Regions from separate parts of the Bacillus sp. CPT56D-587-MTF genome, predicted to be linked through region 1. Evidence: riboswitches for the same ligand, from Rfam matches in the RefSeq annotation. Region 1 holds a riboswitch; the other holds the start of a gene.
What was found. Region 1 has a riboswitch for cyclic di-AMP ahead of AC3WVZ_RS02015 (hypothetical protein). Riboswitches for the same ligand answer to the same signal wherever they lie in the genome.

Region 1 (3,212 bases):
AATGACTGCAACCCAAATCATAATGAATGATTCCCCCTAATTAAAACTTCTCTGGATTTAATAATGCATACACTAAATACACTGTAATTGCTGCGACAATAACCGATAAGACAATCATCATGATTGCTTTCCTTCTTTCACAACTTTATCTGACCAACTTGCAAGACTTGCCATCGATGCAACTAATAAAATAAAAATCCCGACCATTACAACATCTAACATAACTATCCCTCTCTTTTTGTTAAAATTTACCATTTAAATATTAATAAAGAACACTGAGCTCTACTCAGTGTTCAAAAAATGAACAACAAAAAGTAAACCTCCTCTCTAAACGCTTACGAGGTTAGCTGTCGGATTCGGGCCTAAAGAGTAGCCCTACTTTCAAAACTGAAAGATTCACCCCAAGTGACGATGCACAAAATTGGTTCCCCCGCTCCATTTCTGGAACTCAGCGATTTTAGGTTTTTTTGGAAATTTTATGAATGATTTATGAGAGTAAATATACTCCTCTATATTTCACTTGTAAAGGGGTAAATTACTGAAAATAATAATATTTACATTCATTTAAACGCTTATATTGAAGATTATTACTGTTATTTCATCTATTTTCTTTATTTCTCTTTTCTTTTCTTAAAAATGACCTTTTAAATATGAAATAAAAAAAGCGAATGACATGAAGTGCATAGCTTGTTGCACTCAGCATTCGCTCTTTTTTATTCAACCTTTATTCTCCTCGTAAAAATGCACGTAAATTTCTCCCGCGAATATAAACTTGTGTCAATTCTGCATGTAGCTGCTCATACTCGGTAATATCTACCTCTAAATACAAAGCATCTTTTGATGGTAATATAATATACGGCCCTGGAAAAAGGGGATCGATCTGAACCAATTCTTGAACTCGCTCTACCGATACTGCCCAACGATTTGCTATATCTCCAAGTAATAGTACCTTCATCATTTCTTCCCCCGCCCTATTCAAAAAATAAAAAAGAAATATTATCACAATTTGTAAACACGACAAACTTAGCTCCAATTGTTTCATAGAGCCTCGCTGGATATCGTTTATTCCTTGTAACAACAGTAATAGGTGCTTGAAAAGAAAAGCGAATGTGTTCTGTGAAAAAACTAACGATTGGAAGCTCATCCCCTAGTAAAATCACCTTCTTAATACACTCACAAATACTAGTAAAGTCCTGCTCCTTACTGCAGCTATAAGTCCAATCAAACCCACAATTCCTAACTTCAGCCGCTATCTCTTCATTTGCTGTAAAAATAATTAACTCATGTTGAAATGATACTAAATCTCTTAAACTATTTACCTTACTTTCTTCTCCAACACAAATAAGTGTTAGTTCCATGTACCTCATCCTCCTTAGTATAAAAGAAATCAAACATAGATTGATATTCCCCTATACTAATCAGATCGATGAAGTGATGTATCCATCATGGCACCGTCCTCTCTCAAGACGCTTACGAAGTTAGCTGTCGGATTCGGACTTTGAGAGTAGCCCTACTTTCAAACTTGAAAGATTCACCCCTAGTGACACTGCACAAATTGGTTCCTCCGCTCCATATAATTGGACTCAGCGTTTACAAAAAAATGTATTCTGGCTGATATATTACTCCTGTATTTTGAAAAAGTAAACAGAAAAAAAGCCAGTTATAAAACTGGCTTTTCACTTATCTATACACGCGTTCTATTCACTTTATACGCAAAATGATTCGTCGGTCCATGACCACTACCAATATTCAATGGCTCTTCAATTGCTATACTAATAAATCGTTTTGCTTCTTGAACAGCATCTTCAATTGAGTATCCTTTCGCAAGTCCTGCTGTAACCGCTGAAGCAAATGTACACCCACTTCCATGCGTTTGCTTTGAAGGAATTCGCTCGCTTCTAAACTCAATAAATTCTTCTCCATCAAAGAGGAAATCAATTACTTCATTCCCTTGATATTCTGCATGTCCGCCCTTCATAAGCACATATTTAGCACCTAATTTGTGCAATACTTTTGCAGCTTCCTTACTATCTTCAACATTATGAATCTCCACCCCAGTTAACACTTCTGCTTCTGGGACATTCGGTGTTATAACAGTTGCTACTGGTAATAAATATTCTTTTAATGCTTGAACTGCTTCTTGCTGTAATAATGATGCACCGCCTTTTGCAATCATAACGGGATCTAGCACAATATTATTCCAGCCAAACTTTTTAATTTGTTCTGCAACAATTTGAATTATTTCACTACTAAATAACATTCCTAGTTTCACTGCATCTGGTGTTACATCCGTACCAATTGAATTCAGCTGTTCTGTAATACCTTCTAATGGAACAGGATATACCCCTTGAACGCCAAGCGTGTTTTGAGCAGTAATTGCCGTAATAGCCGTCATTCCGTATACACCAAGCTCTTGGAATGTTTTTAAATCTGCCTGAATTCCAGCACCGCCGCCGCTATCAGACCCTGCAATTGTTAAAGCTTTATTCACTTTCATCCCACTCATCCTTTTCTATCCAAAATAGCGATGATAAATTGTTTTTGCTTCGCTTATATCTTTCGTTCCATGTACGAGCACACGGCCATCTTTAAAGGCTACTAACCTCTTGTCTTCAACAGAAAATGATAGTAAATATGGATTTATATTTAAATCATTTACACGACCTTCCAACAACTCTTTATATTGTTCAAAATTCATTTCATCTTTATGAGGTGGTCTAATTTGAACTGTATTTCGCCCGCATAAAACTGCTGTTTTTGATGTGTTTTCTTTATTTAAATACGGATATAATGCATTCTCTCCGCATGAAGGACAATTATGCTGGCGAAGTTTTTGCACATTCATACATGAATACTCATTCTTCCACATATCAAACGATACAAGCCCATCTCGAAGTGATTCGTAATCTTCTACTAACAGTTTAAGAGCTTCTGTTACTTGATGAGAAACGACAAGAGATACAGCAGGTGATATAATACCCGCTGTATCACATGTTGCCCCGCCAAGCGGAATCGACTGTAATAAACATGATAAACATGGTGTTTTACTAGGAAGGATTGTGTAAGAAAGACCGTAACTACCTACACATGCACCGTAAATCCATGGAATAGAATATTTTTGTGATATATCATTTACAATAAAGCGCGTTTCGAAATTATCAGTCGCATCAATAATTACATCAACATTTATAACAAGTTCTTCTAGCTCTTCA
Region 2 (3,212 bases), 1.1 Mb from region 1:
GTGCAAATTTAGTTAAAAAGAACATGCTCATTACGATAAAACTAATAACTGCACCAATTAAATTAACCGTTAATCTTAAAGCCCATCCTTCAGGCTTTTCGCGAAGCCATTTTAATACCATTCCTGTTTGAGAAAGTGTAAATGGAATAAATACCCCTACTGCATATAGTGGAATTAAATGTTCTGTTTGTCCTTGGAAAGCTACAATTAAAATAATCGAAGCAACTCCAAGTATAATAATACCGTTTGAGTAACCTAGACGGTCTCCTCTAATCGTAAACATTCTCGGTATGAATTTATCTTTTGCAAGGTTAACCCCTAATAAAGGAAATGCAGAATAACCTGTATTAGCAGCAAGAATTAATATTAAAGCTGTTGTACCTTGTATGAAATAGTACATGAAATTACGTCCAAATGTTTGTTCAGCAATTTGAGAAACAACTGTTACTTCTTTACTCGGAGTCACTCCGTAATAATAGGCTAAAAACACAATTCCTGAAAATAACACAGCAAGTAATGCACCCATTGCAAGCAATGTTTTTGCAGCATTGTTTGGCGCAGGATCTTTAAAGTTCGGAATTGCGTTTGAAATTGCTTCAACACCTGTTAAAGCAGAACTACCTGATGCAAATGCTCTTAACAGTAAAAACAAACTAATACCCGCAACCGGCGTTCCGATCGGCGTGTGTAAAGTTGGTGAAACGTGACCAGTCAAAATATTATATATGCCTACACCAATTAATATAAATAGGGCTAAAACAAATAAATAAACAGGATATGCTAAAACAGAAGCCGATTCCGTTACTCCTCTTAAATTTAAGATCGTAATAAATATAACAAATATAATCGCAATGATTACATTATGTGCATGTAAACTAGGAAAAGCAGATGTTAGCGCATCTGTACCTGCAGATACACTTACCGCAACAGTTAAAATATAGTCGACTAATAAAGATCCTCCAGCAATTAAGCCTGGATTCATCCCTAAATTTTCTTTTGATACAACATACGCTCCCCCGCCATGCGGATAAGCAAAAATAATTTGACGATAAGATAAAATAAGGGCTGTCAATAATACTAATACCCCAACAGCGATCGGAATGGAATACCAATAAGCGATCGCTCCCACACCTGCTAAAGCAATTAAAATTTGTTCTGGACCGTAAGCAACTGATGACAATGCGTCAGAAGATAAAATAGCTAAAGCTTTCGTTTTATTAAGCTTTTGTTCTCCAAGCTCTGTTGATTTTAACGGTCTTCCAATTAAAAATCTTTTAATAGATGAAACCAATGCTGTCCACTCTCCAATAATTTTGTACGAACTTTTCTGCTTGTTACAGCCAGTAAACGATTTCTTCAGAAAACAAAAAATGTCTACAAGCCATAGCGAAATAGACTTGTAGACATTATTTTTTTTGTCGCACAAGCTCCACCTTCCTTCTCAATATAACGCTTACGAGGTTAGCTGTCGGATTCGGGCCTATGAGTAGCCCTACCTTTTTCAAGGATTCACCCCATCGGATTATGTACTAATCCGTAAAAACGGGTCCCCCGTACCATGCGGTTTCAGCGATTTAGAAAATTGAAACTGTGGATTATAATACTCCTTTATTTTCAAAAAGTAAACAAAAATTTTTAATAAGAAAAAAATTAAAATGATTGCGCATAATCCGCTGAGAAATATACATAATGAATATTAAAAATCCGCAAAGGAGACCCATATGTCTAAAGAAAAGAAGCCTATTTTTTCCGATTCATATTTAGATGCAGTAGCAAATGAAATTAATCAGTTATATAGTAAACGTGAACAGGAAATAAATTTGACAGATAGAACGAAAAGAAATAAATAATTTTTCATACATCTAATTCTATTACAGATTTGTTAAAGGTCATCTCTTCATACACCTTTAAATTTTGATATATAGATTTTAATAATGGTGCCGCTATAGAAAATTTCTCTGCTACATCCAGTAAATATCCTTGCAAGTGCTTCCCTTCAATAAACGAACCCTTTTCCATATCACGTTGCATTGATGACTTCATATCATACGAAATTTTATCAATCGTTTTCATATGTTCCTGGGCAATATTAGCCTTTACTGGAGCTCCTAATACTCTCATGATTTGTACAGATTCCTCAAACACATTACGGATAAAATCACGGCCGCCTTCACTTTCACGGATTGGTCCAATTGGTGCACGCATTAACGTTGTCACACCTGACATTACAGTAATAAATAAATATTTATGCCACATATCTTGCGTAATATTTTCACTTAAAACAAAACTAGATTTCGTACCTGAAAATGCTTTAGAAATATGCTTTACTCTCTCTGAATTTTGAGACTTAATTTCTCCAAACACAAGTCTGTTGGCAGCGCTAGTTTGTACAATTTCTCCTTGATCGTTTAACGTCGTCTCGATAAAGCATAAACCGCCAATTACTTTTTCTTCGCCGAATTCTTTTTGTAATAGCGATAAATGAGCGATACCATTTAACAATGGAATGATTACAGTATTTTCGCCAACAAACGGCTTCAAATCTTGAATTGCCTCGTTTAAGTGATACGCTTTTGTTGAAAATAAAATAACATCAAATGGAGAAGTTCGCTCTTCTTTCGTTATTAATTTCGGTCGGAAGGAAAAATCCCCGTTAACACTTCGGATTACAAGTCCTCTTTCCTCTAATTGTTTTTTCCGTTTACTACGAACAAGAAACGTGACATCTTCTCCCTTCTCGACTAATCTGCCACCAAAAAATCCTCCGACTCCACCAGCGCCTAATACTAAAATCCGCATACAGCATCCCCCTTTTCAAAATACAATTTTATAACTTTTAGTATACATAACATTATACATGTTCCCTGCTAAATAAGCTGAATTTTCACTCTCAATTGAGTATAAAAGAGTGGTTATTTTCAAATAAATTTGGGCATGTTGTTTCTATAGCATATATGGAAAGGACACAATGTAGATGGAGGCAATACAATCAATTGAGGAAAAAGGTGTAGCAACAGCTATATTTCAATTTATATTCCCGTTTTCGTTTAAAGCTGGATATGAACAAGAGATGTTCCCTTTCTTACAAAAAAACGATTTTCGTCCTTTTCGGCTCGATCATCTCGATGATGAAAATACATATTATGGGGAGTTTAAAGTTTCACATCAAAATATGGAAGCATACTATCTTTCATTTACAAATAAAATTCTCT

Region 2: linked by a shared signal. The riboswitch ahead of AC3WVZ_RS08030 (APC family permease) and the one ahead of AC3WVZ_RS02015 (hypothetical protein) in region 1 are both predicted to bind cyclic di-AMP.

What each region holds. Positions count from the first base shown of each region.
Region 1 covers NZ_JBYTEF010000001.1:385,279-388,490, reverse strand. Annotated here, with positions in the region: gene kdpA (potassium-transporting ATPase subunit KdpA) at 1-21, opposite strand, end outside; gene kdpF (K(+)-transporting ATPase subunit F) at 41-118, opposite strand; gene AC3WVZ_RS02025 (SipW-dependent-type signal peptide-containing protein) at 118-222, opposite strand; cyclic di-AMP (ydaO/yuaA leader) riboswitch at 319-464, opposite strand; gene AC3WVZ_RS02020 (hypothetical protein) at 725-958, opposite strand; gene AC3WVZ_RS02015 (hypothetical protein) at 972-1,358, opposite strand; cyclic di-AMP (ydaO/yuaA leader) riboswitch at 1,452-1,599, opposite strand; gene thiD (bifunctional hydroxymethylpyrimidine kinase/phosphomethylpyrimidine kinase) at 1,685-2,497, opposite strand; gene thiF (thiazole biosynthesis adenylyltransferase ThiF) at 2,513-3,212, opposite strand, start outside.
Region 2 covers NZ_JBYTEF010000001.1:1,534,249-1,537,460, reverse strand. Annotated here, with positions in the region: gene AC3WVZ_RS08030 (APC family permease) at 1-1,291, opposite strand, end outside; cyclic di-AMP (ydaO/yuaA leader) riboswitch at 1,436-1,582, opposite strand; gene AC3WVZ_RS08025 (hypothetical protein) at 1,722-1,850, shown strand; gene panE (2-dehydropantoate 2-reductase) at 1,855-2,799, opposite strand; gene AC3WVZ_RS08015 (hypothetical protein) at 2,975-3,212, shown strand, end outside.